3 regions of the Bradyrhizobium sp. Cp5.3 genome follow, and region 3 is predicted to be linked to each of the others. Evidence: predicted binding sites of a transcription regulator. Region 3 holds the regulator's gene; each other region holds the start of a gene.

Region 1 (7,816 bases), on a different contig from region 3:
GCGCGTCCTTCTTCGGCATTTCGGCGACCATGGCTTCGGTGGTCACCAAGAGGCCTGCCACCGACGAGGCGTCCTGGAGCGCGGTGCGAACCACCTTGGCCGGATCGATGATGCCCTTCTCGACCATGTCGACATAGTCCTCGTTCTGGGCGTCGAAGCCGAAGGTCTCGGACTTGTTCTCCAGGATCTTGCCGACGACGACCGAGCCTTCGAGGCCGGCGTTCTCGGAGATCTGGCGGACCGGAGCTTCCAGCGCCTTCAACACGATGTTGATGCCGGCCTGAACGTCGGCATTGTCGTTGGAGAGGCGGCCGACCGCCTTCTTGGCACGGAGCAGCGCGACGCCGCCGCCGGGGACGATGCCTTCCTGCACCGCGGCGCGGGTGGCGTTGAGCGCGTCCTCGACGCGGTCCTTCTTCTCCTTGACCTCGATCTCGGTCGCGCCGCCGACGCGGATCACCGCGACGCCGCCGGCGAGCTTGGCGAGACGCTCCTGCAGCTTCTCACGGTCGTAGTCCGAGGTGGTCTCCTCGATCTGCGCCTTGATCTGGCCGACGCGGGCCTCGATGTCGGGCTTCTTGCCGGCGCCCTTGACGATCGTGGTGTTCTCCTTGTCGATCACGACCTTGCCGGCGCGGCCGAGCATCTTCACCGTGACGTTCTCGAGCTTCATGCCGAGATCTTCCGAGATGAGCTGGCCGCCGGTGAGGATCGCGATGTCCTCGAGCATGGCCTTGCGGCGATCGCCGAAGCCCGGCGCCTTGACGGCAGCGACCTTGAGGCCACCGCGCAGGCGGTTGACGACCAGCGTCGCCAGCGCCTCACCCTCGACGTCCTCGGCGATGATGACGAGCGGCTTGCCCGACTGCACAACGGCTTCCAGCACCGGCAGCATGGCCTGCAGGCCGGACAGCTTCTTCTCGTGCAGGAGGATGTAGGCGTCCTCGAGTTCGGCGGTCATCTTCTCGGCGTTGGTGACGAAGTAGGGCGACAGATAGCCGCGGTCGAACTTCATGCCCTCGACGATGTCGACTTCGGTGTCGAGCGACTTGTTTTCCTCGACCGTGATGACGCCCTCGTTGCCGACCTTCTGCATCGCCTGGGCGATCATCTTGCCGATGGCGGAATCGCCGTTGGCCGAGATGGTGCCGACCTGGGCGACCTCGGAGGAGGAGGCGACCGGCTTGGCGCGCTTCTCGATGTCCTTGATCACGGCCGCCACCGCGGTGTCGATGCCGCGCTTGAGGTCCATCGGGTTCATGCCGGCGGCAACCGCCTTGGCGCCTTCGCGCACGATGGCCTGGGCCAGCACGGTCGCGGTGGTGGTACCGTCGCCGGCGAGGTCGTTGGTCTTGGAAGCGACCTCGCGCACCATCTGGGCGCCCATGTTCTCGAACTTGTCCTCGAGCTCGATCTCCTTGGCGACGGTGACGCCGTCCTTGGTGATGCGGGGCGCGCCGAACGACTTCTCGATGACGACGTTGCGGCCCTTCGGGCCGAGCGTCACCTTGACGGCGTTGGCGAGAACGTCGACGCCGCGCAGCATGCGTTCGCGCGCGTCTCCGGAAAATTTGACGTCTTTGGCAGCCATTTTCTAACTCCTGAAAAACTTGGATCGATGGGGCGCCGCATTTTCCCTCGTCATTGCCGGGCCTGGCCGGCAATTCATCATCATACGAAGAACGATGGATGCCCGGGTTGGGCCCGGGCATGACGATGGAGCATTCAGCGGCGGTTCAGGCTGATGGCCTTAGGCCAGCACGCCCATGATGTCCGACTCCTTCATGATCAGGAGCTCTTCGTTGTCGATCTTGACTTCGGTGCCCGACCACTTGCCGAACAGCACGCGGTCGCCGACCTTGAGGTCGATCGGGATCAGCTTGCCGGTCTCGTCGCGGCCGCCCGGGCCGACGGCGACGACTTCACCCTGGGACGGCTTTTCCTTGGCAGTGTCCGGAATGATGATGCCGCCCTTGGTCTTTTCCTCGGCGTCGATACGTTTGACCACGACACGGTCATGCAGCGGACGAAATTTGGACTTAGCCATGACGTTTCCCTTTGGAGGCTCGCTTGTCGAAAACAGCGGAAGTGGGTGAGGGCGGAGCTTCCATCCAACCTCTCCGAGGGTCGAATGGCGCGCTTAGCAATCGGTCTTTCCGAGTGCTAATAGTGCGCCCGGAAATATGGCTTGGCCGCGATCCTGTCAAGCAAAGGTGGTTAAGCGATTGGTGAGGCGGATATAGGATGGTGTTTTCGGAAACTCGTTCGTGGTGTTGGCGTATAAAAGGACGTCATTGCCCCGGCAGCGGTTTTGCGCTTGGCTGCGGGAGGGGTGTGGCCAAGGTCTTGTTCGGGGGAATGCCATGATCAGTTCAGCTCAGGCGCGGACGGCTGCCAATCTGGCCGCCGCCTCATTGTTGGCGCTGCTGCTTGGCGCCTGCGGCGGCGGTATGAGCCTGCCGTCCTTCTCCTCGTCCCAGCCGGCACCCGAGGCCGAGCCCGGCACCGGGCCGGAAATGCCGGCGAGCATCCGCTCCGACGAGATCGTCGGCCGCTGGGGCCTCGCCTCGTTCCAGAACCCGGCCGATCGTGCCCGCACCGAAGCTGCCGCGCGTGCGCAGTGCAAGAATCCTTATGTGATCGGCGCCGGTTCCTCCGGCGGCGTGATCATGCATCTGGCCGACCAGGCGACCCCGCAGGAACTGCGGCTCAAGGGCTCGCCGAGCGGCAAGAATTATATCGGACCGTCCGGTCCGACCCCCGGCGAGCAGGATCGCGAGATCGTCTCCTTCGACGGCCGCGTCCTGATCACCCGCTTCATCGACAAGGACGCCGCCACCCGTTACGGCAACATGGTCTACGTCCGCTGCGCGCCGAAGGCGTAGTCGAGGTGGCGGCCTGACCACTCGTCATTGCGAGGTTCGCTCGCAACGACAAAAAAACGCCGGCGAGAGCCGGCGTTTTGTATTTTCGCTATCTCCGTCCGCTCAGTCGAACAGCGCGTCGATGTCGTCCTGCGAGGCATGGCCGACGTCGCCGGTGAGTTTCGGACCGTTGAGCAGCTTGGCGTCCTCGTCGCGGGTGTCGATGATCGGCGGCGCATGCGCCTTGATCGCGTCGACGCCGCCCCAGATGTCCATCATCGCATTGATGTGCTGCTCGATGAACTTCATCGTGGTCATGACCTTGTTGATGCGCTGGCCGGTCAGGTCCTGGAAGTTGCAGGCCTCGAAGATCGAGATGACGCGTTCCTGGATATCGTCGGCGAGCCGCTTCTGCTGGTCGATCGAGTCCACCTTGGACAGCGCGGATGCGGCCTGGTCGATCGATTCGGCGGCTTCGAGGATCTGCTGGGTCGCCTGCTCGGTGCCGCCGACGACCGCGCCGAGCTCGCCATTGACCTTGGCCATCTCCTCGCCGTTGAAGCTCTTGCCATGCAGCACCGCGATCTCGCGCTTGGTGCGGCTGATGGCGTCGTGAATGAGGTCGAGCTCGACCTTGAGCTTCTCGCACTGCTCGATCTGGGCGCGATAGGTTTCCAGCATCACGCGCGCATCGGCAACTTCCTGCGCCATGACGGTTTCGCTCGGCGGCAGCGCGGCGTGGGCTGCGTGACTGCTGCGGGCCATCTGTGCACGGATCGCGCGCAGCTCGGCCATGATCTCGCTATGCATCGGAAGAGCCTCGTCGATTACTTCAGGAATTGGCATCTCGCCGACGACAGCTTCCTCGACGCGAAAACGTTTGCGGTGAACAGCCATTAGGATACTCCCCCCACCTCACTCACGCGTCTTTGTAGGCAGAAGCGATTTAACACGAAGTTCACAGCGGGAACTGTGATGCGGCCGCGGGCGACGGCGCGCAAAGGAGCGATTAACCATGCGAATTCGCCGTTCACCGAAAATAAACGCTGATCGCCAAATTGCACCCGTGCTGACAGCGTGGTGAATCGAAACGCCTGATACGTTTACCAAACCGATTTGCTTTTGATCTCTATTGACCACGTCGGGAAGCGCGGATCAGCCAGGCGCTCTCCACGACGAATGCGATCTAGACGAAACAGTACAGAGTACGTCGATGTTCAAGAGAATGTCTGTCGCGCTGCTCGGCAGCGCTTGCACCTTCATGGCCGGCGCTGACAGCGCGAGCGCCTTCGACAATACCGTGCCGAACGATCCGCCCGCGGTGCTCTACGCGCCGCAGGTCCCGCCGGCACCGGTGCGCGTCGCCTCCAACTCGAACATGAATTCGAACATGGGCGGCGGCTTCATCGAGTTCTTGTTCGGCGATGCCCCCGGGCGCGGCCGGACCTATTATCCGCAGCAACAGCAGCCGATGTATCAGCAGCAGCCGGCCTATTACGACCAGCGCCGTATGCCGCCGATGGGCGGTGACCCGCAGATGCAGGGCGCGGTTCAACAGGAGGGGATCGACCCGCGGCAGCGTCCGTTCGATCCGAAATTCGAGAAACAACTCGTTGACTATAGCGGCAGGGAAACTGCCGGCACCATCGTGGTCGATTCTTCGAACAAGTTCCTCTATCTCGTCGAAGGCAACGGCAGGGCGCTGCGCTACGGCATCGGCGTCGGACGCGAGGGCTTTACCTGGACCGGCGTGAAGTCGATCACGGCCAAGCGCGAATGGCCGGACTGGACACCGCCGGCCGAGATGATCGCCCGCCGTCCCGACCTGCCGCGGCACATGGAGGGCGGTCCTGAAAACCCGCTCGGCGCGCGCGCGATGTATCTGGGCTCGACGCTCTACCGCATCCACGGCTCCAACGAGCCCTGGACCATCGGCACCAACGTCTCCTCGGGCTGCATCCGCATGCGCAACGAGGACGTCATCGACCTCTATGGCCGCGTCAATGTCGGCACCAAGGTCGTGGTGATGTGAGGCCAAGCGCTCGCTCCTTACCCTCTCCCCTTGTAAGGGGAGAAGGGAAGAGTTCTGGGCATTAAACGAGAACGGCCGCCTTATCGGCGGCCGTTTTGTTTGACGTAGGAAGAGTAGCATTACGCGTAATCGCTGCCGCCATCGTCGTCGCCGCCGAAATCGCTGTCGTCGGCCATGTCCGTGTTGTCGTCGTCGTGATCGTCGTCGTAGTTCTGATCGTTGTCATTGCGATCGTTGTTCGACGCCTGGTCGACGAAGCCCTGTCGGGAATCGTCGCTGCGGTTCGAGCCGATATCGTTGAGGCCGGCATCGCGCGCGAGCGAGCCGCCGGACTGGTCGCTGCCGCCCCACGGGCTGCCGCCGCCGCGGTCCCCGGCGATGCTGGTATCGCCAAAGGCCTGCTGATGCGGTCCGCCCATCATGTTGCGGATGCTTGAGAGCAGCAGCGAGCCGCCGACGACGCCTGCGGCCGCGGCCGCGGCCGTGCCGAGGAAGGAGCCGCCGCCACCGCCGACCGGCGGGGCGCCATAGCCCTGGCCCTGACCATAAGCCTGTCCGTAGGGCGGCTGGCCGTAACCCGGCTGCGTTTGCTGCATCGCCTGGCCGGTGTTCCACACCGGCCGCGAGTCACGCGGCGGCACGTTCGGAACCGAGCCGCGCGAGGGGCTCGCGCCGAACAGCGACTCGCGCATGGAGTCCAGGAAGCCGCCGGACTGCGCCTGCTCCGGCGCGTGGGCCGCCTCCAGCTCCTGGATGCGGGCATGGGCGCGCTTCAGCGCCTCGTCCTGCAACAGCACGGTCTGCACCAGCGCATAGATCGCGCCGGGCGCCTTGCGCAGGCCATCGGAGATCGCGGCGATCGCATCGGGATCGCGCGGTGCATTCTCGAGTTTCGAAAGCCGATCGAAAAGCTCGTCGACGAGCTGGCGTTCCTGCGGCGTCATGGTCAGTCTCCCTCGCGCGAAACATGCGCGTCGAAGATGTAGGGTTCCAATGTGGCCCCAACAGTGGCCTGCGGATTAAATTTCCGTATGCGACAAGCTGCCCGGCAGCCTGCCTTCGGCCGTTTCACGCCAATGTCACGTTGCTTGACCCAAGCAGGCGCGGGAACGCGTCGCTGGCGAGATAGGCATGCTCGCGCTCGCGCACATCCGTCATCGGGTCAAGGCTGGTGAGGACATCGTCGACGAAGCCGGGGTGGCACATGATGAGGCCGCCATCCGGCAGGCCCTGGATGAATTGCTGCATCAGCGCGGCGAAATCGGCGGCCCGCGTGAAGTCATAGGCGCCGGCGAAGCCGGGATTGAAGCCGAGGCCGGCACGGCGGGCGCGCTGGCGGAATTGCGCGCTGAGGACATCGAGCACCAGCGCCTTGGGCGAAGCCAGCCGTTGCGCCAGCGGCAGGTCGCGGCCGCCCTGGCGCACCCACGCCTTTGGCGCGACCTCGCTGACCGCATCGACAAAGCCGTCGCGCACCTGCGGAAAGAGCTGCACATGCTGATGGCCGTCGACAAAATCCGGCGCGCGGCCGAAGGCTTCCGCGAAGGCCGCGAGCTGCGCCTTCACCTCATTGCGAAAGAATTCGCGGTCGAGCCGCCGGGCAAGGCCTGCGCGCAGCAGTTTCGGAAAGCCTAGGAACATGTCGCCGTCGAGCGGACGGAAATGCATGGTGAGCGGCCGGAACGGCGCCGACAGCGTCACGTGCAATCCGATCGCGCAACGCGGGCTGTTCTTGGCTGCGGCGTTCAGCGCGTCGATCTCGCCGTGGTCGATCGCGGGACCGACCATCATCACCGAAGTGGCGTTGAGGCGGCCGCGTTCGATCAAATCGCGGATGGCGCGGTTGACGCCGGGGCTGATGCCATAGTCGTCGGCGCAGAGCCAGATCCGCCGCGGCGTCGCGGCCTCGCTCATTCGGCCGCCGTCCTCTTCGAGGCGTCGTCGGCCGTGTCGGCCTCGAAGCGCTTCTCGCTGTGCTCGGCAACGAAGTAGATCGGGCGCGCCTTCAGCTCGGACAGGATCTTGCCGATATATTCGCCGACAATGCCGATCATGATGAGCTGCACGCCGCCGATCGTCATCAGGCCGACCACGAGCGAGGGATAGCCGGGCACCTGCTTGCCGGTGGTCCAGACCTCCCAGAGGATCGAGAGGCCGAACAGGAAGGCGCCGCCTGCCAGGATCACGCCGAGCAGGCTGGCAAAGCGCAGCGGCGCCACCGAGAACGAGGTCAGGCCCTCGATCGACAGGCCGAGCAGGCGTGCGGCGTTGAACGTGGTCACGCCATGGGTGCGCGGCGCCGGCTCGTAGTCGACGCGGATTTGGCGGAAACCGATCCAGCTTGCGAGCCCCTTGAAGAAGCGGTTGCGCTCCGGCAACTGCCTGAGTGCTGCCACCGCACGCGGTGACAGCAGGCGGAAGTCGCCGGCGTCCTCGGGGATCTTCTGGCGCGCGCCCCAGTTGATGAGCGCGTAGAAGCCGTGCACGGCGAGCCGCCGCAGGAAGGTCTCGTTGTCGCGATGTGCCTTGGCGGTATAGACGACGTCGTAGCCATCTTCGATCCAGTGCCGCACGAGCTGCTCGACCAGGGCCGGCGGATGCTGGCCGTCGCCGTCCATGAACATCACGGCGCCGCGGCGGGCATGATCGAGGCCGGCCATCAGCGCCGCCTCCTTGCCGAAATTGCGCGACAGCGAGACCACCTGGAGGTCGAGCGCGTCGGCGGGCAGTGCGCGGGCGATCGACAGCGTCGCATCCGCGCTGCCGTCGTCGACATAGACGACCTCGCAAGACAGGCGGTAGCGCTGCCGCAGGGTCCTGGCGAGCTCGCAGATCCGCTCGTGCAGGATCGAAAGTCCCGCGGCCTCATTGTAGACGGGGACGACAATCGACAGCCCTTTCGCCGCGGCGTTGGCCACGG
Region 2 (7,816 bases), on a different contig from region 3:
AGACGACGGTGGCAACCCCGAACACGATCACGGCCTGGAACATGCGCAGGCCGACATGCCGCGAGATGGCGTGTCGCGCCAGCACCATGGTCATCAGCAGCGCGCCAACCGCGGGCGCGGCGCGCAGCACGCCGAGCCCGACCGGGCCGGTCTGCAGGATGTCGCGGGCATAGATCGGCAAGAGCGCAGTGACGCCGCCGAACAGCACGGCGAACAAGTCGAGCGAGATGGTACCGAGGATCGCCGGATTGCCGCGGATGAAGCGGACGCCGGCAAAGATGTTGTCCCCGCTCGCATCCTTGGCGATCGCCTGCGGGCGCGGCCGGATGAAGCCGGTCAGGATCATGCCGAGAAGCCAGAACAGCACCATCACGGCGTAAGCGAGATGCGGTGCGATCGCATAGGCGAAGCCGCCGAGCGCGGGCCCGGTGATGGTCGCGACCTGCGCCGCGCCGCTCGAGATCGCGGTCGCGCGCTGGAGCGATCCCTGCGGTGCGATCAGCGGCAGCATCGCCGCGGTCGTCGGGCTCTCGAAGGCTCCGGCGATGCCGAGCACGAAGGTCGCGACCAAAATTTGCACCTCGCCGACCGCGCCGAGATAGGTGATGACGGCGAGATAGAGCGCGGTCGCCGCTTCCACGAGCTGGCAGAGCTGCACGACGCGCTTGCGTTCGAAGCGGTCGGCGGCATGGCCGGCGACGAACACCAGCAGCGCCGTGGGAAGGAACTGCACGAGCCCGACCATGCCGAGGTCGAAGGCCGAGCCGGTGAGATCGTAGATCTGCCAACCGATCGCGACCGCCGCGATCTGGCTGGAAAAGCGCGACAGGCTGCGCGAGAGCAGGAAGAACAGGAAGGCGCGATGGGAGAGGAGCGCGCGGACACTGACCGGCGGATTCGCCGGCATCGCCTGCCCTTCACTTAGCTCTTGACTCACCTGTTCGACCATCCGCGCCGGATCTTGACGTAGCCCCGCGTGGCTGACACCGGCTTGCTTGTCAACAGCGGGAGGCTTTGGTCAGCTCCCGGCATTGCGTTTGCAATGCACGAGCTGCCATAATCATTGGGGGTTTGGGGACATCATGCTGCGGTTGCAATCGGCACTCGGCATTTTCGCATTGCTGCTGATCGCCTGGGCGCTCGGCGAAAACCGCCGCGCGGTCTCGCTGCGCCAGGCGGCGATCGGGCTCGTCGTCACTCTTGTCACCGCGGTCGTCCTGTTGAAGCTGCCGGTCGTCGCGCACGCCTTCGGCGCCATCAACGACGCAGTCGGCGCGATCTCGTCGGCTTCGCGCGCCGGCTCGTCCTTCGTGTTCGGCTATATCGGGGGCGGCCCCCCGCCCTTCGACGTCAAGGTGCCCGGAGCCGACTTCATCCTGGCGTTCCAGGCCCTGCCGATCGTCCTGGTCATGAGCGTGCTGACGACGCTGCTGTTCTATTGGCGCGTACTGCCGCCGATCGTGCGCGGCATGGCCTGGCTGCTCGAACGTACGCTCGGCGTCGGCGGCGCGGTCGGGCTGTCGACCGCCGCCAACATCTTCCTCGGCATGGTCGAGGCGCCGCTGTTCGTGCGGCCGTATCTGGCGCAGATGACCCGCAGCGAATTGTTCCTGGTGATGACCGGCGGCATGGCCGGCATCGCCGGCACGGTGCTCGTGCTCTATGCGACGCTGCTGGCGCCGCTGATCCCCGATGCGGCCGCGCATTTCGTCATCGCATCCGTGCTCGGCGCGCCGGCTGCGATCCTCGTCAGCCTGATCATGGTGCCCGAGACCAGCGACAAGCGCACCGGCGGCGCGCTGGAGGATCCCGAGATGGAGGTCTCCAGCACGATGGATGCCATCGTGAAAGGCACGAGCGCAGGCCTCGAGCTGCTGCTCAACATCGTCGCGATGCTGCTGGTGCTGGTGGCGCTGGTCTATCTCGTCAACGCCATCCTCGGCCTGCTGCCCAACATTGGCGGCGCCGCGATCTCGCTGCAACGGCTGCTCGGGCTGGTGATGGCGCCGGTGTGCTGGCTGATGGGCCTGCCCTGGGATCAGGCCGTCACGGCCGGCAGTCTCATGGGCACGAAAACCGTGCTCAACGAATTGATCGCCTATGTCGATCTGTCGAAGCTGTCGCCGGACGCGCTCGATGCACGCTCGCGCCTGATCATGCTCTATGCGATGTGCGGCTTCGCCAATTTCGCCAGCCTCGGCATCATGATCGGCGGCTTAGGGGTGATGGCGCCCGAGCGGCGCGACGAGATCAACGCGCTCGGACTGAAGTCGATCGTATCGGGGACACTGACGACCTGCCTGATGGGCGCGATCGTGGGGGTGTTGAGTTAGCTCTCTCCGCCTGTCATTCCGGGGCGCGACGAAGTCGCGAGCTATGATGCGCAATTGCGCATCAGAGAATCCATCGAGCGTCAGCGCTTGCGGTGAAATGGATTCCGGGCTCGCGCTGCACGCGCCCCGGAATGACAACGGAGAGAAGTGGACGCCCTCCTAACAGTGCCTACGCCTTCAGCTCCACCTTCCGGTCAACCGCACAACTTCGTCTTCTCCAAGATACGACGCACCTCACCCTGCTTGGCACGGCACGGCTCGGCCGCCATGGCCTTCGCCTCACTGTCCCGTCCCTGCGCGTACAGCACCACCGCCATCACGGCCGGCGCCGCGGAGCGCACCGGCCCGCCCGCCACATCTGATGCGGCGAGCGACATGGCGGTTCGCACTTCCGCCTCGGCGGCAGCGAAGCTCTTTTGTCCCATGAGGAAGATCGCATGGAACAGATGAGCCCGCGGGTCTTTCGGGTAGCGGGTGACGAGATCGAAAGACCGGCTGACGCGCTCGTCACCATTCGCCGGCATTTCCGACGCGGGGATATAGTGCGCGGCGTCGGCCATGTAGGACGAATAATGAGCAGCGGCGAAGCCGGCGCAGATCAGAGATCCGACGCATCCTGCGAGCAGCGTCATACTGGCGCTCCGCGGCAGGCTGTCATAGGACCAGAAGACGAGCCACGGCATGATGGCAAGCGCGCCGCCGGCCAGCGCACCACCTGCATGGGCAAAATAGTCAACATTGCCGGAGGCTCCAAAGGCAAGCGGCAGCAGTGCGGGAACACCGAAGAAGAGCGACGTCTTCAGTCTCGACATTGTTTGATCGGCGTCCGCTTCGGGATCGAAGCTCGCGACAAACAGCGCGGCGATGAGCCCGGTAATGGCGCCGGACGCACCGACGCCTGGCACGCCGGGCGCATTGCCCAGGAGCGAGCCGGCCTCGCCGACCAGCGCACTGGCAACAAAGATCAGCGAAAACCAGCCACGGCCGATCAGAGGCTCCAGCCTGACGCCGACGATGAACAGCGCAATGGCGTTGCCTATGAGGTGCCAATCGCTGCCATGCAGAAGCGGCGCAAGGCCAATCCGCCACCACTCTCCCCTTCCGACAACCAGATCATAGCCGGACGCGCCCTGAGCGATCAGCGAGTGGACATCGAGTGAGCCGTCCGGCGCAATGTCGATGGCCAGACTGCGTTGCAGAGCGAAGATCAGGAGCAGACCGAAAATCAGGCCAATGGTGAGGAAAGGGATATCGGCCAGAAGCTTGTTGTCGCCAAAAAGCGTCCCCTCACTGGACAAGGACCGAGCGCGGTCGCGCACGACCGCTGAAGCAATCGGCGCGGCGACGGGTTGAAACGATGCTCTTGGGGGTGGCGCCACCGCGCCGCGTCGGCCAAAAGTGTTGGTCGCCATGAAAGCATTTCCCGCATTTTCACAGCCTTGAGTTGACGCGAGGGGTATTTTCAACAGGTTAGCGGCCGCCCTGCGCGGCGGCTGAAATCATCCGATAGGTAACTGCCCGGTTTCGCGGATCGGGCGCATTCTAGCGATCGCCTGTACTGCCACATGACCGCAGTATCTGGGATCAGGCCGTGACCGCTGGCAGCCTGATGGGCACCAAGACCGTGCTCAACGAACTGGTCGCCTATGTCGACTTCTCAAAGCTGTCGCCGACGCCGCTGACGACGTGTTTGATGGGGGCGATCGCGCGGGGCTGGCGTAGTCTCTCTCCACCCGTCATTCCGGGTACCGCGAAGCGGCGAGCCCGGAATCCATTTTGCCGCGTGTGATGCGGCCCGATGGATTCTCTGATGCGCAATTGCGCATCAGAGCTCGCGCTACGCGCGCCCCGGAATGACGAGCGGAGAGACGTGTGCGCCCTTCCTGAAGCGGCCTACGCCTTCAACTCCACCGTCTTGAACTCCGCCGGCAGGATCACCTCCAGCAGTTCGACGTCGTCCGAATAGTCGAGGATCATGTGCTTGATCTTCGGCGGCTGGGTCCAGGCGCTGCCTTGCATCATCATGGTCTCGCCCTGCCCGTCCATGTAGGTCTTCACCCAGCCCTTGAGCACATAGACCATCTGGAATTCGACGTCGTGATAGTGAAGCTTCGAGACCTCGGCCGGATTGCACGGCGGCAGCAGGCGAATGACATGCGCTTGCGCGAGACCGTGGGTTGCGGCGGAAATGCCGAGGTCGCGATACTGGGCGTAGGCGCGCAGGCCGTCGGCCTTGAAATCTTCTTCGCGGTGATGGCTGACGGCAATGCGCTGCTTGGGCCGTGCAGGTTTCCTGGCAGTTGACTTGGCCGCTGTCGTGCGGGCCTTCGCCTTCACCGTCTTGCGTGCGGTGGACCGCGCCGCGGTCTTGTTGCCGCTCCACTTCTTCCGAACCGCGGACTGCGCGGCGCTGCGCGATGCCGGCTTCTTGGACTTGGCCATGGCTGCCTCCCGTTGTTGTTATAGACAAGAGGCTAGCACAGAAATGAGAAATCGTAGGGTGGGCAAAGCGGAGCGTGCCCACCATGCAAATGCGATCGTGGAGAGATGGTGGGCACGGCGCGCACGAGCGCGCCTTTGCCCACCCTACCAGTGCTACGGCGCCGCGTCCGGCGTCAATGCAACCTGAACACCCCGTCCACGGCGCGCAGCTCGGCGGGCTTGATCAGCTTGGAGTGCGCTACGGTCACCGAGAATAGCGGGCCGTCGAGCTTCTCCTCCCAGAATGCCAGGAAGTCGGTCAGCGCCGGGAATTTCGGGAAGACATCGTAGTTCTGCCAGACGTAGGTCTGCAGCAGCGAGGGGTGATCCGGCATCCGATAGAGAATTTGCGCCGTCGTCAGCCCGTAACCCAGCATCTGTTTCCGGAAGTCCTCGGAAACGCCCCCAACCCGTAAGCCCATGCCAACCTCCTTTGCAGGAGCGCATATTCAGCGGGTGGCTTGATCCGTGCCCCGGGAGCCACCCGGCGGAGATGCGCTCACATGAGAGAAATGTGACGCAAACTGACAATCCATCTCAAGCCCAAAGGTTTAACAAGCTGTTGAAATTCAATGCGTTAGCAGCAGATGCATGCCCGTGCTAATACGGGTTAACGATGGTAAAGAGAAATTGGCAGAGCGCGCTTGGGACTGCTGATTTTTCTGCTACAAGCCCTTGCCCCCGCAAAATTCCTGTCCTATTTCAGCCTCGCTCGTGCTAGCACTCGCGGGCAGCGATTGCTAACACCTGAAAATCTCCAACTCGTGCAACTACTTAGGAGGACTGCATGAAATTCCGTCCGCTTCACGACCGCGTCGTGGTCAAGCGCATCGACGCAGAAGAGAAGACCGCTGGCGGCATCATCATTCCCGACACTGCCAAGGAAAAGCCCTCCCAGGGCGAAGTCGTCGCCGTTGGCCCCGGTGGCCGCGACGAGGCTGGCAAGCTGATCCCGATCGACCTGAAGGTCGGCGACCGCGTGCTGTTCGGCAAGTGGTCCGGCACCGAAGTCAAGATCGACGGCCAGGACCTGCTGATCATGAAGGAGAGCGACGTGATGGGCGTTCTCGAAGTCAGCGATTCCAAGAAGAAGGCGGCCTAACAGCCCCCCTCTCCCTCAAGTCAAACACCTCAAGGAAAAATCCAGATGGCAGCCAAAGAAGTCAAATTCTCGGTTGAAGCCCGCGACAAGATGCTGCGCGGCGTCGATATCCTCGCCAATGCGGTGAAGGTCACCCTCGGCCCGAAGGGCCGCAACGTCGTGCTCGACAAGTCGTTCGGCGCTCCGCGCATCACCAAGGACGGCGTCACCGTCGCCAAGGAGATCGAGCTCGAGGACAAGTTCGAGAACATGGGCGCGCAGATGGTGCGCGAAGTCGCCTCCAAGTCCGCTGACGCGGCCGGCGACGGCACCACCACCGCGACCGTGCTCGCGGCTGCGATCGTGAAGGAAGGCGCCAAGTCGGTCGCCGCCGGCATGAACCCGATGGACCTGAAGCGCGGTATCGACCTCGCGGTCGAAGCCGTCGTGGCCGACCTCGAGAAGAACTCGAAGAAGGTCACCTCGAACGACGAGATCGCCCAGGTCGGCACCATCTCCGCCAACGGCGACGCGGAGATCGGCAAGTTCCTCTCCGACGCCATGAAGAAGGTCGGCAACGAGGGTGTCATCACCGTCGAGGAAGCCAAGTCGCTCGAGACCGAGCTCGACGTCGTCGAGGGCATGCAGTTCGACCGTGGCTACATCTCGCCCTACTTCGTCACCAACGCCGACAAGATGCGCGTTGAGATGGACGACGCCTACATCCTCATCAACGAGAAGAAGCTCTCCTCGCTGAACGAGCTGCTCCCGCTGCTCGAGGCCGTGGTGCAGACCGGCAAGCCGCTGGTCATCGTCGCCGAGGACGTCGAAGGTGAAGCTCTCGCCACCCTCGTCGTGAACCGCCTCCGTGGCGGCCTGAAGGTCGCGGCCGTCAAGGCTCCGGGCTTCGGCGATCGCCGCAAGGCCATGCTGCAGGACATCGCGATCCTGACCGGCGGCCAGGCGATCTCGGAAGATCTCGGCATCAAGCTCGAGAACGTCACGCTCAACATGCTCGGTCGCGCCAAGAAGGTGATGATCGACAAGGAGAACACCACGATCGTCAACGGCGCCGGCAAGAAGGCCGACATCGAGGCGCGCGTGGCCCAGATCAAGGCGCAGATCGAGGAGACCACCTCGGACTACGACCGTGAGAAGCTCCAGGAGCGTCTCGCCAAGCTCGCGGGCGGCGTCGCGGTGATCCGCGTCGGCGGCGCGACCGAGGTCGAGGTGAAGGAGCGCAAGGATCGCGTTGATGACGCGATGCATGCGACCCGCGCGGCTGTCGAGGAAGGCATCGTCCCGGGCGGCGGCGTCGCCCTGCTCCGTGCTTCCGAGCAGCTCAAGGGCCTGCGCACCAAGAACGACGACCAGAAGACCGGCGTCGAGATCGTGCGCAAGGCGCTGTCCGCGCCGGCCCGCCAGATCGCGATCAACGCCGGCGAAGACGGCTCGGTGATCGTCGGCAAGATCCTGGAGAACAAGACCTACAATTACGGCTTCGACTCCCAGACCGGCGAATACGTCAACCTGGTCAGCAAGGGCATCATCGACCCGACCAAGGTCGTGCGCACCGCGATCCAGAACGCAGCCTCGGTTGCGGCTCTCCTGATCACCACCGAAGCCATGGTCGCCGAGCTGCCCAAGAAGGGCGGCGCCGGTCCGGCGATGCCCCCGGGTGGCGGCATGGGCGGCATGGACTTCTAATCCAGCCGTTCTGGCGAACGACAAGAATGCGAAACCCCGGCAGCGATGCCGGGGTTTTTGTTGCTTGATGATACACGCAGAGGTCGTATCATGCTTCGTCATTCCGGGGCGGCGCGAAGCGCCGAGCCCGGAATCCATTTCACAGCTCGCCCATGGCCTATTACGTCTACCTCCTCGCCAGCAAGAAATACGGCACGCTCTATCTCGGCGTGAC
Region 3 (7,816 bases):
AGCGCGCTTGGCCTGTTGCTCGGCGCGCCGCTGCTGTCGGCCTGCGCGGGCGTGCAGCAGAGCCTCAGCCAGTTCTCCAACCCCTTCAGCAGCTCTTCGCCTCCGGCCCAGCCCGCCGGGCCGCCGCAGCAGGCGACGACCGCCGGGACCGGCGGCGTGAAAGTCGCCCTGATCCTGCCGCTCTCGGCCGCAGGCAATGCGGGGCTCGCCGCGCAATCCATGCGCAACGCCGCCGAGATGGCGCTGGCCGAGTTCCAGAATCCCAACATCCAGCTCCTGATCAAGGACGACAATGGCAGCCCGCAAGGCGCGCAACAGGGCGCGCAGCAGGCGGTCGATGAAGGCGCCGAGATCATCCTGGGACCGCTGTTCGCGCAGTCAGTCCCGGCGGTGGCGCAGGTGGCGCGCGCGCGCGGCATCTCGGTGATGGCGTTCTCGACAGACTCCAGCATCGCAGGCCGCGGCGTGTATCTGCTCAGCTTCCTGCCGGAGTCCGACGTCAATCGCATCATCGAATATTCCGCGAGCATCGGAAAACGGTCCGTCGCTGCGCTCGTGCCCGAGAATGCCTATGGCAATGTCGTCGAGGCAGCGCTGAAGGCGGCGGTGCCGCGGCGCGGCGGCCGTCTCGTCGCGTTCGAGAAATACGGGTCCGATCGGGCGACGGCGGCGCGCACCGTGGCACCCCAGCTCGGCAGCGCGGATGCGCTGTTCATTGCCGATGACGGCGATGCCGTGGTCGCGGTCGCGGATGCGCTGACGGCCGCGGGCGCGAATCTGCGCAACATTCAGATGCTGGGCACCGGCCTTTGGGACAATCCGCGCGTCTATGCCAGCGCCGCGCTCCAGGGTGGCCTCTACGCTGCGCCGGATCCAGCCGGCTTCCGCGCTTTCTCCGGCCGTTATCGCACCAAATTCGGTGGCGAGCCGGTGCGCACGGCGACGCTCGCCTATGATGCAGTGGCCCTCGTCGCCGCGCTCGCGCGCACGCAAGGCACGACGCGCTTCTCCGCCGACGTGCTCACCAACCCCTCCGGTTTCGCCGGCATCGACGGCCTGTTCCGCTTCCGCGCCGACGGCACCAATGAGCGCGGGCTTGCGGTGATGAAGGTGACCACGGGTGGTGGTGTTGCGGTGGCCGGCTCGCCGAAGAGTTTTGGGGCTTAGCGCGCTGCCGTAGGGTGGGCAAAGCGAAGCGTGCCCGCCGCTTCAATCCAGTTTGCGGACAGGTGGTGAGCACGGCGCAAGTGCGCCTTTGCCCACCCTACGGCATCGCGTTACGCCGCGAGATCCGCGACCACGGCATCCAGAACCGGAAATCCGCTACTCGTCACACGCAGGCGGCCCGTCGGATCCACCGTGATCGCGCCTTCCTCGCGCAGCAGCGCGATGCGGCGGGGGTCGAGCGGGCGGCCGGAGAGTGCGGTGTAGCGATCGGGGTCGATGCCCTCGGCGAGGCGCAATCCCATCAGCAGAAATTCGTCGGCCCGCTCTTCGCTGTTGAGGAGCTCGTCGGTGACGACGCCATGGCCGGAAGCTTCGACCCGCATCAGCCAGGCTTCGGGGCGCTTCTCGGTGGCGGTCGCGTGCCTGATGCCGTCGATGTCGAGACGGCCGTGGGCGCCGGGGCCGATGCCGGCATATTCCTCACCACGCCAGTAGACGAGATTGTGCCGGCACTCCGCGCCGCGCCGCGCGTGATTTGAAATCTCGTAGGCAGGCAGGCCGAGCCTGTCGCAGGTCTCCTGCGTCACGTCGTAGAGCGCGCGGGCGACCGCTTCGTCCGGCGTCTTCAATTTGCCGGCCTGGTGCAGGCCGAAGAACGGCGTGCCTTCCTCGATCGTCAATTGATAGAGCGACAGGTGCTCGGCCGCTTCATCGATGGCGTGGCGGAGCTCGTCGGCCCACATCGCCGGCGTCTGGTCGGGGCGGGCGTAGATCAGGTCGAACGAATAGCGGTCGAACGAGCGGCGCGCGATGGCGACCGCATCGAGCGCCTCGCGGGCGCTATGCAGGCGGCCCAGCGCCTTCAGCGAGGCATCGTCGAGCGCCTGCACACCGAGCGAGACGCGATTGACGCCGGCGGTGCGATAGCCGGCGAAGCGCGTGGCTTCGACGCTGGTCGGATTCGCCTCCAGCGTGACTTCGACATCTTTGGCGACGGTCCAATGCTTGCCGATGGCGTCGAGCACCGCGCCGACGGTCGCGGGCTGCATCAGCGACGGCGTGCCGCCGCCGAGGAAGATCGAGGTGACTTCGCGGCCGGGCGCGCGCTCGGCGGTGGTTGCGATCTCGCGAGCGAAGGCCGCCGCAAAGCGCGCCTCGTCGATCGCGGCGTGCCGGACATGGCTGTTGAAATCGCAATAGGGACACTTCGACAGGCAGAACGGCCAGTGCACGTAGACGCCGAAGGCTTCCTTAGCGCGGCTCAAGGCAGATCTCCGCCAGTTTCACGAAGGCACGGGCACGATGTGACAAGCCAAGGCCGATCGGCGGCAGGCCGTGCTTCTCGACGCTGGTCATCTCGCCGAAGGTGCGACCGTGGCCATCCGGCAGGAACATCGGATCATAACCGAAGCCGGCCGTGCCGCGCGGCGGCCACACCAGCGTGCCGTCGACGCGCGCCTCGACCTCTTCAAGATGATCGTCGGGCCAGGCGACGCAGAGCCCCGAGACGAAGTGGGCCTTGCGCTTGTCGGGCGTGGTGGCGCCGCGCTCCTGCAACAGGCGCTCGATCTGCGCCATCGCCGCGGCAAAGTCCTTGTTGGGGCCGGCCCAGCGAGCGCTGTAGATGCCGGGAGCGCCGTCGAGCGCGTCGACCACGATGCCGGAATCATCGGCGAAGGCCGGCAGCTTCGTCGCCTTTGCCGCCGCGATCGCCTTGATCGCGGCGTTGCTGCGGAAATCGTTGCCGGTCTCTTCGGGCTCGGCCAAGCCAAGGTCACCGGCCGAGACCGCCGCGACGCCATGGGGCGCGAGCAGCTCCCGCATCTCGGCGAGCTTGCCGGGATTGTGGGTCGCGATCACGAGTTTTCCGGTGATTCGGCGGTGCATGGCCTATTGACTACGCCACGGCCAGTTTCTGCAAGTCCACGAGACGCGCGACGCCCTTGCGCGCCAGCGCCATCAGCGCCAGGAACTCGGTTTCCGTGAACGGTTCGCGTTCCGCGGTGCCCTGCACCTCGATGATGCGGCCGTCGCCCGTCATGACGAAATTGGCGTCGGTCTCGGCTTCCGAATCCTCGGCATAATCGAGGTCGAGCACCGGGGTGCCGTTGTAGATGCCGCAGGAGATCGCGGCGACATTGTCGCGCAGCACGTTGGCCTTGATCATGTTGCGCGACTTCATCCAGTTGACGCAATCGGCGAGCGCGACCCAGGCGCCGGTGATCGAGGCGGTGCGTGTGCCGCCGTCGGCCTGGAGCACGTCGCAATCGACCGTGATCTGGCGTTCGCCGAGCGCTTCGAGGTCGATGATGGTGCGCAGCGAGCGGCCGATCAGGCGCTGGATCTCGACGGTGCGGCCGCTCTGTTTTCCGGCGGACGCCTCGCGGCGGGTGCGCTCCAGCGTGGCGCGCGGCAGCATGCCGTATTCGGCGGTGACCCAGCCGCGGCCCTGGCCCTTCAGCCACGGCGGCAGGCGGTCCTCCAGCGTGGCGGTGACCAGCACATGGGTGTCGCCGAATTTCACGAGGCAGGAGCCTTCCGCATATTTGACGACGCCACGCTCCAGCGTCACGGGGCGCAACTCGTCGGGCGCACGGCGGCTTGGCCGCATGGGAAATCCTCCAAAACTCAGGGGAAAAGGCTGTTCGCGGTGCTTGTAGGAGGGGGAAGGGTGGGCGGCAAGGTTTTTTCGCCCCAACGCCGCGCTTGTCAGAACCCTCAGGGATGGACAAATTACAAGCATCTGAGAGGAGTTAACGTCTGTGGCCCATCACGATCCGATCCATCTGATCGCGCCGCACGCAGGCCTGGCCCAGCTCAACGAGCGTTCCCGCGACATCTTTCGTCAAATTGTCGAAAGCTATCTCGCGACCGGTGAGCCGGTCGGCTCGCGCAACATTTCCCGGCTGATCACGGTTCCGCTGTCGCCGGCCTCGGTGCGCAACGTGATGGCCGATCTCGAGCAGCTCGGCCTGATCTATGCTCCGCATACCTCCGCTGGCCGGCTGCCGACCGAACTCGGCCTGCGCTTCTTCGTCGACGCCCTGATGCAGGTCGGCGAGCTCAACGAGGCCGAACGCCAATCGATCCAAAGCCAGCTCGCCTCCGTCGGCCAGGCCCAGTCGGTCGAGGCGGCGCTGGACCAGGCGCTGACGCGGCTGTCGGGCCTCACCCGGGCCGCCGCGGTCGTGATGACGCCAAAATCCAATGCGCGGCTGAAGCATATCGAATTCGTCCGCCTGGAACCGGAGCGGGCGCTGGTCATCCTGGTCGGTGAGGACGGCCAGGTCGAAAACCGCGTGCTGTCGCTGCCGCCCGGAGTTCCCTCCTCGGCGCTGACGGAAGCCAGCAACTTCCTCAATGCGCGGATTCGGGGCCGGACGCTGGCCGAAGCACGACTCGAGCTCGAAACCGCGTTGGGACGGGCCCGCGCCGAGCTCGATCAACTGACGCAGAAGGTGATCTCGGCCGGAATCGCGAGCTGGTCCGGCGGCGAGAACGAGGACCGCCAGCTCATTGTCCGCGGCCACGCCAATCTGCTCGAGGACCTGCATGCGCTGGAGGATCTCGAACGCGTGCGCCTCCTGTTCGACGATCTCGAGACCAAACGCGGCGTGATTGACCTTTTGGGCCGTGCCGAGACCGCCGAGGGCGTGCGAATCTTCATCGGCAGCGAGAACAAGCTGTTCTCGCTGTCCGGCTCCTCCACCATCATCTCGCCCTACCGGGATGCCGCCGGCCATATCGTCGGTGTTTTGGGCGTGATCGGGCCGACGCGGCTGAACTATGCCCGGGTGATCCCGACCGTGGACTATGCCGCCCGCATCGTCAGCCGCCTCCTGGGGGGCTGACCGGCAGTTTAGGCCGATCACGGGCGCTTGATTTTCGTAGCTTTAGGCACGATATCCCAGCCAACAATCCCTTGAGACGAGTTCGAGACAGCAGCCGATGACCGATCAAAACCGGCAACCCGAAGACACGGCCGCGCCGACCGGCGAGCCCGTGGTGTCGAAGCCCTATGTGATGCCCGACGATCCCGAGCCTGGTTCGGTCGAGCTGCTGCAAAAGGAAGCCGCCGAGGCGCGCGACCGGATGCTGCGGACGCTGGCGGAGATGGAGAACCTGCGCAAGCGCACCACCAAGGAGGTCGCTGACGCCCGTCTCTATGGCATCACCGGCTTTGCCCGCGATGTGCTCGACATCGCCGACAATCTCCAGCGCGCGCTCGATGCCGTCCCGGCCGAGGACCGCGCCAATGCCGACCCCGGCCTGAAATCGCTGATCGAGGGTGTCGAGCTCACCGAGCGCTCGCTGCTCAATGCGCTGGAAAAGCACGGCGTGAAGAAGTTCGACCCGCAGGGCCAGAAGTTCGACCCCAATTTCCAGCAGGCGATGTTCGAGGTGCCTGATTCGTCGGTGCCGTCAGGCACCGTGGTGCAGGTCGTGCAGGCCGGCTACACGATCGGCGAGCGCGTGCTGCGCCCGGCGCTGGTCGGTGTCGCCAAGGGCGGCGCCAAGGCCGCGGCCGCCGCCAACAACAACGAATCGAACGGCGCGGCGTAAGCCGCGCTTGCCGCATTCCTGCTTGCGCAGACCCTCATGCCGAGCAGCTTGTGGGGTTTTCTCGTCATTCCGGGCTCGCGCTGACGCGCGAGCTCGGCCTTCGTGGTTCGAGACGGCGCTGACGCGCTTCCTCACCATGAAGGTCTGACAGGCCTTCCTAAGCGCTCACCACGATATCACCCGACTGAATCCGCTTCACGCCGGCCTTGGCCATATCGGCCCAGGCCTTGGCCAGCGAGCCCTGCGTGTCGATACCGCGGCAGGCGTCCTCCACGACATAGACCTCGAAACCCGCCTTGCGCGCGTCGAGTGCGGTCCAGGCGACGCAGAAATCTGTCGCCAGCCCCGCGACGAAGACGCGCTTGATCTTGCGCCCCTTGAGGTAGCCGGCGAGCCCGGTCGAGGTCTTGCCGTCGGCTTCGAGGAACGCCGAGTAGCTGTCGACGTCCTTGTGAAAGCCCTTGCGGATGATCAGCTCGGCTTGCGGGATCGAGAGGTCCTTCGACAGCGCGGCGCCGTCGGTGCCCTGCACGCAATGATCCGGCCACAGCACCTGCTTGCCGTAAGGCAGATCGATGGTCTCGAACGGCTTCTTGCCGGAGTGCACCGAGGCGAAGGAAACGTGGCCTTGCGTGTGCCAGTCCTGCGTCATCACCACGTTCGCAAACGCTTTCGCGATCCGGTTGATCACGGGCACCACCTGCTCGCCTTCCTTCACGGCGAGGCTGCCGCCGGGCAGGAAGCAATTCTGTACGTCGATCACGAGCAGCGCGGATGCATCATCCGGCTTGATCGATGCCGCCGCGAGGACCGGATTTGACGCAAGGGTCGCAAGCGCCGTCGTCCCAAGCGCCGCCAAGACTTGTCGCCGATCCAGCATCGTTCGCCTCCCTCCAGGATGAACCCAACGAGGGAGGAGCGTAGTTCCGCTGGTGTACGAACAGAAGCCCGAAAATGCAGCCGGTTCTGTCCAGCGCTTGGGCTAGCCCTTCGGCTGGATGCCGTCGCGCACGGCGCGGAAGCGGGTGAAGGCGTTCGACCACTGGTCGCGCGGGGCGCTGGCGATGATGCGCAGCGAGGTGCTGCCGCCGAAGCGGATCCACTGCACCACCGTCACCGGGGTCTTGTCCTTGCCGCTGACGCCGTCGATCCGGGTCTCATAGCCCTGCTGGCCGTTGATGCGGATCGGCTCGGACATGGTGACGCGCGATTCGCGCATGCCGGGGATCTGGAGCGCCGCTTCCTGGGCAAAGCGGGCGCGGTCGTCGGCCTGCTGCGGCGTCGCACCGATCAAGCCGAGGATCATGTATGGCTTGGGCTCGAAGCCCGAGCTCTCGTCGCCATCGGCGAGGATGATGCTGATGCCGGGCGCCAGCGTGCGGACATTCTTGAACTCGGCGAGATCGGTGATCTTGAACGGCATCAGCGCGATCTGCTCGTCGACCGAGACCTCCCTGCGGGTGACGGTGCTCGCAAACATCTGCCGCACCGCCTCGTCGGTGTAGATCTTGGTGGCGTTCTCGGGGATCTGCACGGCGACATAGCCGGAGAAGCCGGCGCCCGGCACGATCATCGAGTAGCGTTTCACCGGAGTATCGCCGGCCTTGCCGCTCTCCGTGGTGAAATAGGCAAGGCCCGCGGGCGTCTCGATCTTGTCCTGCTTGACGCCGGTGCCCGCAGGATTGGCGTTGAAGGCGCTCGCGACCTCGCCATAAGCCGCCGGCGGCAGCTCGGTGACCAGCACCTTGACGCTGCCGTCCTCGTTCTCGAAGCCCGGAAAGGTCTTGGCCTTGTTGAGGCCGATGAGCGGCACCATGCCGAGGCGCAAGCCAGGCGGAAACACGGCATCGGCGGAGGCGGCCGGAAGCGCGGAAGCAACGAGGAGCGCGAGCGCGGCGAGGGGGCGGATGAGCTTCATGGGCACTCTACTTGGTTCACATTGAGGCCGTTCGATGGTGGGCCATCGGGCCTCTTTGTCGCGTGAGGCAGCCCCGCTTGCGAGGCGACCCGACGGCCCGCCTTTTAGCGGGTTTGGTCTTGCCGCAACAGGGCCGGGCGGCCTGCGGCGACGGCTCTGGCGAGGGCA

What was found. The regulator HrcA, encoded in region 3, represses chaperone genes, less so after heat shock. The targets are predictions, from matches to a motif close to GTTAGCACTCNCNNNNNGNGAGTGCTAAC.
Region 1: the regulator HrcA is predicted to act here: its motif matches at 2,140-2,168, upstream of groES (co-chaperone GroES).
Region 2: the regulator HrcA is predicted to act here: its motif matches at 5,531-5,559, upstream of K289_RS0116185 (co-chaperone GroES).

What each region holds. Positions count from the first base shown of each region.
Region 1 covers NZ_AUFA01000008.1:210,475-218,290, reverse strand. The annotation lists gene groL (chaperonin GroEL) at 1-1,591, opposite strand, end outside; gene groES (co-chaperone GroES) at 1,751-2,047, opposite strand; gene K289_RS0113260 (hypothetical protein) at 2,364-2,885, shown strand; gene K289_RS0113255 (protein phosphatase CheZ) at 2,988-3,761, opposite strand; gene K289_RS0113250 (L,D-transpeptidase) at 4,078-4,896, shown strand; gene K289_RS0113245 (DUF2076 domain-containing protein) at 5,016-5,840, opposite strand; gene K289_RS0113240 (ChbG/HpnK family deacetylase) at 5,965-6,810, opposite strand; gene K289_RS0113235 (glycosyltransferase family 2 protein) at 6,807-7,816, opposite strand, start outside.
Region 2 covers NZ_AUFA01000010.1:79,334-87,149, forward strand. The annotation lists gene K289_RS0116160 (MFS transporter) at 1-907, opposite strand, end outside; gene K289_RS0116165 (NupC/NupG family nucleoside CNT transporter) at 1,083-2,333, shown strand; gene K289_RS0116170 (rhomboid family intramembrane serine protease) at 2,528-3,745, opposite strand; partial or broken gene K289_RS53080 (nucleoside transporter C-terminal domain-containing protein) at 3,913-4,014, shown strand; gene K289_RS0116175 (cupin domain-containing protein) at 4,227-4,775, opposite strand; gene K289_RS0116180 (usg protein) at 4,949-5,236, opposite strand; gene K289_RS0116185 (co-chaperone GroES) at 5,602-5,916, shown strand; gene groL (chaperonin GroEL) at 5,962-7,602, shown strand; gene K289_RS0116195 (GIY-YIG nuclease family protein) at 7,755-7,816, shown strand, end outside.
Region 3 covers NZ_AUFA01000020.1:113,308-121,123, forward strand. The annotation lists gene K289_RS0125075 (penicillin-binding protein activator) at 1-1,167, shown strand, start outside; gene hemW (radical SAM family heme chaperone HemW) at 1,278-2,432, opposite strand; gene rdgB (RdgB/HAM1 family non-canonical purine NTP pyrophosphatase) at 2,419-3,054, opposite strand; gene rph (ribonuclease PH) at 3,065-3,778, opposite strand; gene hrcA (heat-inducible transcriptional repressor HrcA) at 3,930-5,018, shown strand; gene grpE (nucleotide exchange factor GrpE) at 5,116-5,730, shown strand; gene pncA (bifunctional nicotinamidase/pyrazinamidase) at 5,888-6,610, opposite strand; gene K289_RS0125110 (hypothetical protein) at 6,713-7,648, opposite strand.